One region of the Arthrobacter sp. 2MCAF14 genome, then DNA from elsewhere that is predicted to be linked to it. Evidence: riboswitches for the same ligand, from Rfam matches in the RefSeq annotation. Region 1 holds a riboswitch; the other holds the start of a gene.

Region 1 (4,975 bases):
CGCCCGCGGACCAGACGTAGAGACCGGCCCGCTCCGCCTTTTCGACGTCGCTCGCGAGGGCCGCCAACTGCTGGACGTACTGACGGGACTGTTGGGCATCAAAGGGCATGTCCTCTTGGGCCGCCCAGCTTTCGGCGACGTCGTCGAGGACGTTTCCCTCCCCTTCGGTCTCGTAGCTGAGGAGCTCGGACAGGGCGCGCACCATGGCTTCGGGGACGCCCAGCAAGGCGTCGCTGGTGACGTCCACCAAAGAAAGCTCATAGTCGGCCCCGCCTGCATGCACGGCGGTCCCGGCGAGGTCGCCGAGCTGTTCTACTTCGAAATCGCTGATTCCCGGGATCCGTACTGCGGCGCCGGATACGTCGCTGCCCTTCTCCAGGGCAGCGGCCCTCTTGAGTGCTTCATCGTGGGTGGCAACAAAGATTTCAGCAAAGCCCATGGAAAGTACTCTCATTCGTTCGTGCCAACGGAGCTGCGGCGCGGCGGCCGAAATGCGCCACACCGTCGGATCAAGCGTAGCGGACGGCGACCCGCAGCCGGTTGCGCCACGGGTCCTCGAAGCGCAGCTCCTGGCCCGTGTGGTGGGACGCAATACCGGCAACCTTGAGGCGGTCCGCGAGCGCGCCGACGTCGTCTCCTGACGGCACCTCGATGACAACCTCGCCGAGACCGAGTGTGTCCTTGCGCGGACCTGCACCGCGGCTGTTCCAGACGTTCATGGCCATGTGGTGGTGGTAGCCGCCCGCGGAGACAAACAAGGCCTGCCCGTGCCACCCGGCGGTCTGTTCGAAGCCCAGGGTGTCGACGTAGAAATCATGGGCGGTCCGCACGTCGCCCACCTGGAGGTGGACATGCCCGACGCCGGCGCCCGCCTCATGCTGGCCCGCCACCGCGGCTTCGCTCAGGTATTGCTGGAGATAGCGCTGCGGCGGGAGCGGCAGGCTGTCCATGACGACCGAACTGCCGTTCCACTCCCAGCCTTCGCGGGGTTTGTCGTAGTAGAGCTCAATGCCGTTACCCTCAGGGTCGGTGAAGTAGAAGGCCTCGCTGACCAGGTGGTCCGCACTGCCCACGAAGGCGTGGGGTTCGTACTGCGCGGCCGAGGCAACAGTTGCGGCGAGGGAGGATTGGTCTTCGAAGAGCAAGGCTGTGTGGAAGAGTCCAGCCTCTCCGCGACCCGGGATCTGGAGCCCGGAGGCCGGCGCGAGGTGCACCAGGGGCTTGCCGAGCCTGCCGAAGTAGAGTCCGCCATCCTGTTCGGCGACGACGTCCAGCCCCAGCGCCCGCTGGTAATAGTCGCCCATGAGCTTCATGTCCCCCACTTTGAGCATGACAGTACCCATGGTGAGTTCGGCAGGAAGGAGATCCTGGCTGGATGTGATGGTCATGTGAAACTCCCGGCTTTTTGTGGTGCCGCCCTTCGGCTACCTCTCTCTATCTAAATTACTTGAAGCTTCAATTTATTCCTAATGCCCGGCGTTCCTTGAAATGTGTCCCCTCAGCACGGTGCATCGCGGATTCAGCACCACCTCAAGGGACGCGCGGGGATCGTTTGCGTAGAGCACGACGTCGGCGCTGGCACCTTCGCTGATGCCGTCGGCCCCCAGCCACTCGCGTGTGGACCAGCAGGCGGCATCGAGGGCGGCGGCCGCCGGAAGGCCCGCGCGATGCAATTCCAGGATTTCCTCACCGATCCGGCCGTGCTTGATGACGCTGCCGGCGTCGGTCCCGGCGTACACCCGCACTCCGGCGTCGAATGCCTCGGCGACGCGTTCATGCCTGCGCTCCCACAGCCTGGTCATGTGGGCGGCGTATCGCGGGAACTTCGCTTCCGCCTGCTTCGCGATGTCCGGAAAGGTCGCAATGTTGATGAGGGTGGGGACAATCGGCACATCCTGGTCCAGCAGCCGGGGAATATGGTGCGGCAGGAGGCCGGTGGCGTGCTCGATGCAGTCGATGCCCGCGTCGAGCATGTCGTCGATAGTCCCTTCGGCGAAGCAATGGGCAGTTACCCTGGCTCCCTCGTCGTGTGCCGCGGCGACGGCGTCCTTGACGATGGCGGCCGGAAAGGACGGGCCGAGATCCCCGGCGGAGCGGTCGATCCAGTCCCCGACGATCTTGACCCAGCCGTCTCCGGACCGCGCCTGCTTGCGCACCGCCTCCGCCAGATCCTCCGGCTCGACTTCTTCGGCCAGCCCGGGGATGTAACGGCGTTGCCTCGCGATATGCCTGCCCGCGCGGATGATTCTGGGCATGTCCGTCCGGCGCTGCAGCCACCGCGTGTCGCTTGCGGATCCGGCGTCGCGGATCAGGAGCGTCCCGGCGTTCCGGTCCGCCGTCGCCTGCAGCCGCGCAGTCTCGTCGTCGACGGCACCGCCCTTGCCCAAGCCAACATGGCAGTGCGCGTCGACAAGGCCGGGCAGCACCCATCCGGCCAGGACGACGTCCGGTGCGGCAGCAGGCCGCAGGTACGTCAGCCGTCCGTCGACCGACCAGAGGCCGCGCCGTTCCTCCTCCGGCCCGGTGAGGACGGTGCCGCTGAATTCGATGATTTCCGCCATGATTCCACCCTAGACTCCGACGCCGTTGCCGGACCGGTCACATCTCTCCCAAGCACCGACAGCTGTGGTAGCTTCGTCTACGACCACACGGGGGCCCTTGCAAGGGCTGAGATCGGGCTGATGCAGCCTGTGACCGTTGAACCTGTCCGGGTAATGCCGGCGAAGGAAGTGAGTAATCCTTTGAGCATCAAAGAAACACAGCTGAGCCCTACCCAAAACGGATCGGCCAAAGAGGTGACACAATCCCTCAAGTCGCATTCCCTCGCGTTCCTGGAGGATGCCGGGACGGGAATCCGGGTTCCGGTGACTGAAATCGCCCTGGAACCGTCCCCCAACGGCGAGGCCAACGCGCCATTCCAGGTGTACCGCACCGCAGGGCCAGGGAGCGATCCCGTGGTCGGCCTCGAGCCGTTCCGCAGCGAGTGGATCGAAGCCCGCGGCGACACCGAGGCCTACAGCGGCCGCGAACGGAACCTGCTCGACGACGGCAAGTCGGCCGTACGCCGCGGCGCCGCCTCAGCGGAGTGGAAGGGTGCACAGCCGGTGCCCCGCCGCGCCGTCGACGGCAAGACCGTGACGCAGATGCACTACGCCAAGCAGGGCATCGTGACGCCCGAAATGCAGTTCGTGGCACTTCGCGAAAACTGCGATGTGGAACTCGTCCGCAGCGAGGTCGCGGCCGGCCGGGCCATCATCCCCAACAACATCAACCACCCCGAATCCGAGCCGATGATCATCGGCAAGGCGTTCCTCGTGAAGATCAACGCCAATATCGGCAACTCGGCCGTCACCAGCTCCATCGCCGAAGAGGTGGACAAGTTGCAGTGGGCCACGCAATGGGGCGCCGACACTGTGATGGACCTGTCCACGGGTGACGACATCCACACCACCCGAGAATGGATCATCCGCAACTCCCCCGTGCCGATCGGTACCGTGCCTATTTACCAGGCCCTCGAGAAGGTCAACGGCGAAGCCAACAAGCTCACGTGGGAGATCTTCCGCGACACTGTCATTGAACAATGCGAGCAGGGCGTGGACTACATGACCATCCACGCCGGCGTGTTGCTGCGGTATGTGCCGCTCACCGCGAATCGCGTAACGGGCATCGTTTCCCGCGGCGGCTCCATCATGGCCGGCTGGTGCCTGGCGCACCACGAAGAAAACTTCCTCTACACCCATTTCGACGAACTCTGCGAAATCTTCGCCAAGTACGACGTCGCGTTCTCGCTCGGCGACGGCTTGCGTCCGGGAGCGACGGCGGACGCCAACGACGCCGCGCAGTTCGCCGAGCTCGACACGCTCGCGGAGCTCACGAAGCGGGCGTGGAAGTACGACGTGCAGGTCATGGTGGAGGGCCCCGGGCACATCCCGTTCCACCTCGTCCGCGAGAACGTCGAGCGGCAGCAGGAGCTGTGCGACGGCGCACCGTTCTACACCCTCGGCCCGCTCGTGACCGACGTTGCTCCGGGCTACGACCACATCACCTCGGCTATCGGCGCCACGGAGATTGCCCGCTACGGAACCGCGATGCTCTGCTACGTCACCCCGAAGGAACACTTGGGCCTGCCAAACAAGGACGACGTCAAGACAGGCGTGATCACCTACAAAATCGCCGCCCACGCAGCTGACCTTGCGAAGGGACACCCCGGCGCCCACGAACGCGACGATGCCCTGTCCAAGGCCCGCTTCGAGTTCCGCTGGCGTGACCAGTTTGCGCTGTCATTGGATCCGGTCACGGCCGAAGCGTTCCACGACGAGACTCTCCCGGCGGAACCGGCCAAGACGGCGCATTTCTGCTCCATGTGCGGACCGAAATTCTGCTCCATGCGCATCAGCCAGGACATCCGCGACGAATATGGCTCGGCGGATTCCCAGGCGGCCATCGCGGAAATGTACAGCGGGATGCGCGAAAAGAGCGAGGAATTCCTGGCATCCGGCGGGAAGGTCTACCTGCCCGAGCTCGAGGTTCCCGCAGGAAAACGTTGAGCGACGTCAGGAAGCCTGGACTGATCAGGAAGCTTGCACTGATCCGGCGCGGCTGACATCCGCGATGAAGGACCGGATCATCCGGTCTCCTTCAACTGAATCATGAGGCCGGTGTCCTCCAGCCGCAACGCGGTGGAGGGCGCCGGTTTCCTTCAAGTAGCCGGCGATTTCTTCGTAAAGGGGTTCCCAACCACCGGTCAGGACAAGCGTGGGGACTCCGGGCACAATGTGCAGAGGCGCTTCCCACGGCGGAGCCTGGAGCCGCAGGCGTCGAGCGGTACGCCGGGCCTCCGGGGTACTGAGAACGGCCGCCTCGGAGGAAAACGCCCTGCGGACGAATTCGCGTTGGTAATCGTCATCGCTGAGTTCGTGCCGGATCCGGAACAACGGCTCCATGAGTGCCCGGTAAGCCGCAGTGGCGGGCAACT
Region 2 (4,975 bases), on a different contig from region 1:
GGACCGGCAATGCCCCACACCGGGAACGGCGGGAGCTCAGCCGCGAACGGCCGGGACGGCGGGCCGTCAGCCTAGACGATGTCCTGCGTCTTCGAGAAACGCGAGATGGCACGCTGGGTACTGCGGCTTGCGAAAACCTGGATGACTGCGCTGACGGTCGCCGAAATCAGTGCGAAGGTCAGTGCCGAGCGCAGGCTTGCCTCCATGTCGTCGTGACCCTTGGGAGGCTTCTTGCCGGTGGACTTTTCCCACAACGCATTGACGATCTTGGTGCCGACAAAGCCTGCGCCGATGCTGACGCCAGTGCCGAGCAGCTTGATGAGGAGGTTCATTCCGGGACTCCTTGCGGGAGGAAACAGGACCGTCCCCAGCCTAACCCCACTTCAGGGCAGTTCCGGAGCAACGGTTGGGGATTGGCGCCTCAGCCGGAAGAACTCCTCCAAAGCTCCAGGCTTTGGACGGACGGGCACGATGTCACGGTCCTCGGCCAGTATCGCTTCCACCGTGCCGAGAGCGAGGAGCTCATCCAGCAGCGCCAGCGTGGGCGGCATGAGCTTGAGGGTTCCGGCGGCTTCGGCATCCAGGATTCCGCGGACCGGCATCCACAAGGACGATGACGCTTCCGTGGTTTGGTGCCTTGGCTCGGCACCGGAAAGCGGGCAGGCAAGGTAGAAGTATGTGTCGAAGCGCTTGGGCTGGTCTGCCGGGGTGACCCAGTTGGCCCACGGGCGGAGGGTGGCGGCGTCGAGCTTCAGCCCGGCCTCTTCGAACACCTCGCGCTGTGCAGCCGCCAGCACCCGGCCGGCGTTGAACCGGGCCGAAGCGGGCTCGACGGCGATGCTGCTCCGGCGCCAGGCGTTGGCGTGCCGCTCGACGACGTCGTCCTCGAAGTCCCAGCCGGAGCTGTCCGCCTGGTCCACTCGCCCCCCGGGGAAGACGACCATGCCCGCGGCGAAATCCATCGTGGTCACGCGGTGCTGCACGAACACCTCCAGGCCGCGCCCGGCATCCGCCGGAACCTCCGGGTCTGACTGAACCGTGTGAACGGGGGCCTCGCGGACCAGGATCACGCTCGCGGCGAGCCTAGGTTCGGCCACCGTGGTGCTGTTCGCTTCGCCAATGCCTGCCAAGACCGCTCCTTTGCCCGCGCTGCGTCACATTCTGCTGGATCATTCTCCCAGCTTCTGCGCCCGCCCGCGCCAATCCGCGCCGGCCAGGGCTCGCCCGGCGAATGATCCAGCAGAATCCGTCGTCCCACATGTTTGTGACCGTTCCGCGTAGGCCAGCACAGCGCCCGCAACCCCGCCAAGGTGTAAACTGAACCACGCCCAAAAGGGTGGATTGATAACGACAGGGGAGCGCCGCCGTCGGGCTCGCAGCAATGCGGCACGGATGACGGGCGCTGAGAGTGCGGACAGCCGCAGACCCTCGAACCTGATCCGGCTAGTACCGGCGCAAGGGAGTCGAGTTCTCATAGTGTCCGGACCGGGGCGGCGGAAACCGCTCGCAGGCAACCGGAAACACTTTCCCCTCCTGTTCCTCAGGAGGACAAAATGACTGGTATTTCTGCAAGGCCGGGCCTCACCAAGCCTGGTTACAGCTGGCGCGTCGTGGACATCGTCGTGGCGGCACTGATCTCGATCGCCGGTGGCGTGATCTTCTGGGCATGGGACCAGATGGCTCTGGTTGCTACGCCGATGTCCGCCGGCTACCCGCCGCTGAGCGGCCTGATCGCCGGCGGCTGGATGATCCCGGCAGTCCTGGGCATGCTCATCGTCCGCAAGCCCGGTGCGGCAATTTTCTGCGAGACGGTGGCCGCCACCAGCGAGCTCATCATGGGTTCGCAGTACGGCACCACGGTCCTGATCTCGGGCCTGCTCCAGGGTCTCGGCGCGGAACTCATCTTCCTGGCCTTCATGTACAAGAAGTTCAACCTGCCGGTGTCCCTGCTGGCAGGTGCCGGCGCGGGCCTGTTCTGCGGTTTGAACGACTCCTTCCTGCCGTGGGGCTGGAACATCGCCTACGAACCGGTCGACAAGCTCGCGTACATCGTGTTCTGCACGATCTCCGGTGCCGTCATTGCCGGAGCCCTGTCCTGGATCGCGACCCGCGGCCTGGCCAAGACCGGTGTCCTGAGCGCGTTCGCGTCCCGCAAGGCCGCCTCGGAGCCCGTCTTTTCCTGATGCCCAGTCCTGATTCCGGCACCCCTGCTGTGGTGCGACCCGCCGCCATTTCCGCGCAAGGCTGGGGCTGGCGGCACGCTGGCCGCACCACGCAGGCCATCCACGCCCTGGACCTGGATATTCGTCCAGGGGAGCGTGTGCTCCTGCTCGGCCCCTCGGGCGCGGGCAAGTCGACGCTCCTGCATGCCTTGGCGGGCGTGTTGGGCGAGGAAGGTGACGACGCCGACGAGACGGGCTCGCTGCTCGTGGACGGCGTTTCGCCGAAGGCCCAGCGGGGCCGTGCCGGACTCATGCAACAGGACCCCGAAACCCAGGTGGTGCTTTCCCGGCTGGGCGATGACGTCGCGTTCGGTGCCGAGAACCTTTGCGTGCCACGGGAAGAGATCTGGAAACGCGTCCATGAAGCGCTCGACGACGTCGGGCTCCTGCGTAGTGCCGGTGGCAGTGCCAGCGGCAACTTCGCGCTCGACCACCCGACGTCGGCCCTCTCGGGTGGGCAGAAGCAACGCCTTGCACTGGCCGGCATCCTGGCGATGCGGCCCGGCTTGATCCTCCTGGACGAGCCGACCGCCAACCTTGACCCGGCCGGCGTTTTGGAAGTGCGCGATGCCGTGGGCCGCTGCCTGGACAAGACCGGCGCTACCTTGGTGGTGGTGGAACACCGGGTCTCCGTCTGGAAAGACCTCGTGGACCGGATCGTGGTGCTGCAGCCGGGCAGCTCCTCCTCCACGGAAGGGTCGACGCCGGCGGTGCTCCTGGACGGCGATCCGGACACCGTGTTGGTGCAAGCAAGGGACATGCTCATTGCTGCGGGCGTGTGGGTGCCCGGGTACGTGCCGGCCACCCGGCCACGTTCGGGAACAGGTTCCGGAGCAGGGGCCGGCCCCGGCAACGCTGGAGGGCTGCTGCTCGCCACGCAGGAGCTCGCGGTGTCCCGCGAACGGCCACGGCGCCGCGGGTTCAAAACGATCCCGCCCCTTCCTGTGCAGTCCGGACTTGACGCCGAAGTGCTCGCCGGGCAGGCCCTGACCATCACCGGTCCCAACGGCGCCGGAAAATCGACCTTCGCGTTGACCCTCGCGGGCTTGTTGGCGCCGGTGTCCGGCATGGTGACTGCCGCCGTCGGGCTCAGCGACGGGGCCGGCACCGACCCGTTCAAGTGGAAGGCCCAGCAGCTGATCTCCCGCATCGGGACCGTGTTCCAAGAGCCTGAACATCAGTTCGTGACCGGCCGCGTGCTCGACGAGCTCCTGTTCGGCCCCAAGCACCTTGGCCATGGCGAGGAACGGGTGGACGAGTTGTTGGAACGGCTGCGCCTGGGGCATTTGGTGGACGCCAATCCGTACACGCTCTCCGGGGGCGAAAAGCGCCGGCTGTCCGTGGCGACGGTGCTCGCCGCCCACCCCCGGGTCCTGGTGCTGGACGAACCCACCTTCGGCCAGGACGCGAACACTTGGGCCGAGCTTGCGTCGTTCCTGTCCGAACTGCTCGACGCCGGCACCTCCGTGGTGTCCGTGACCCACGACCAGGAGTTCAGCTCCGTCCTGGGCGGGACCGAAATTCGGCTCGAGCATGCGTTCCAAGGCGGGGCCCGGCAGGAAGCGGGTGCGGCATGAGGGAAACCCTGACCCTGCGAGGCAACAATGCACTCCTGACACGCGCGAATCCGCTGGCCAAGTTCGTGTCGGTCTTCCTGATCACGCTGGTGTTGGCGCTGTCCATCGACCTGGTGTCAGCTTCGACGGCGCTCATCGGCGAACTGGCGTTGTTCCCCCTCGCGGGGCTCACCGTGCGCTTGCTGTGGCAGCGCGGCTGGCCCCTGATTATCGCGGCCGCGCTTGGAGGCTGGAGCACCGCGATCCTGTCGGCGGACAGCGGAAGGATACTGCTCGACGTCGGGATCTGGTCTATCAGCGAAGGCTCGCTTCAGCTAGGACTCGGGTTCATGCTGCGCGGCCTTGCCATAGCGTTGCCGGCCATTCTCCTGATGAGCTGCACCGACCCCACCGACCTCGCCGATTCCCTGGCGCAGAAGGCGAAACTGCCGCACCGTTTTGTCCTGGGCACCTTGGCGGCGCTGAGGCTCGTGGGACTCATGGCGGAGGAGTGGCAGACCATCGGCATGGCACGGCGCGCACGGGGTGTCGGCTCGCACGGGAGCCCGCCGCAACGCTTCAAGGCCATGCTCGGCCAAAGCTTCGGGCTACTAGTCCAGGCGATCCGACGGGCGTCCCGCTTGGCCGTGACCATGGAGGCGCGCGGCTTCGGCGGTGGACGGCGGACCTGGGCGCGCGAATCCACCTACAGTCGCCTGGACGTCTGGGTTCTCGCTGGCGGACTGCTCATCGCAGCCGCGGCGGTGCTCGCTGCCCAGTGGGCAGGGACGTGGCACTTCGTCTGGCTGAAGCAGCCCAACTAGTCCCCACCGCCGTGAATATCGCACGAGACGACTATTCTGCGACAAAATCGGCGAGTTGCTTCACGAAACCTCCGATTGATAGACCATCCGTGATATTTATTGGTTATGACGCAACCGACTGCCGAACATGTAGGTCTCCTTCTTCGCGACGCCCGCGGCGAAAAGGGCTGGACACAAGGACAGCTCGCTTCGGAACTGGGCACCAGCCAAAGCGCCATTGCCCGCATGGAACAGGGCAAGCAGAACCTCAGCCTCCGCATGATCGAGCGCCTTGAGTCGATCTTCGGACGAACCATCGTCAAAGTCGGCAAACGGCAGATGACCCACCTGCGTGTGGAGGGCGGCCGCACGCTCTCCGGCTCGGTGGACGTCA

Evidence for each region. A riboswitch is a leader RNA that binds a small molecule or an ion and turns the genes downstream of it on or off. The one in region 1 is predicted to bind thiamine pyrophosphate.
Region 2: another riboswitch for thiamine pyrophosphate. It lies ahead of AB4074_RS18280 (ECF transporter S component); the one in region 1 lies ahead of thiC (phosphomethylpyrimidine synthase ThiC).

The regions. Positions count from the first base shown of each region.
Region 1 covers NZ_JBFRHB010000001.1:370,895-375,869, reverse strand. The annotation lists gene AB4074_RS01720 (hypothetical protein) at 1-439, opposite strand, end outside; gene AB4074_RS01715 (VOC family protein) at 510-1,388, opposite strand; gene AB4074_RS01710 (amidohydrolase family protein) at 1,467-2,561, opposite strand; TPP riboswitch at 2,639-2,746, shown strand; gene thiC (phosphomethylpyrimidine synthase ThiC) at 2,742-4,547, shown strand; gene AB4074_RS01700 (alpha/beta hydrolase) at 4,572-4,975, opposite strand, start outside.
Region 2 covers NZ_JBFRHB010000030.1:2,106-7,080, reverse strand. The annotation lists gene mnhG (monovalent cation/H(+) antiporter subunit G) at 1-75, shown strand, start outside; gene AB4074_RS18290 (DUF4235 domain-containing protein) at 72-332, opposite strand; gene AB4074_RS18285 (NUDIX hydrolase) at 384-1,130, opposite strand; TPP riboswitch at 1,343-1,479, shown strand; gene AB4074_RS18280 (ECF transporter S component) at 1,554-2,183, shown strand; gene AB4074_RS18275 (ABC transporter ATP-binding protein) at 2,183-3,799, shown strand; gene AB4074_RS18270 (energy-coupling factor transporter transmembrane component T family protein) at 3,796-4,602, shown strand; gene AB4074_RS18265 (UDP-N-acetylglucosamine 1-carboxyvinyltransferase) at 4,708-4,975, shown strand, end outside.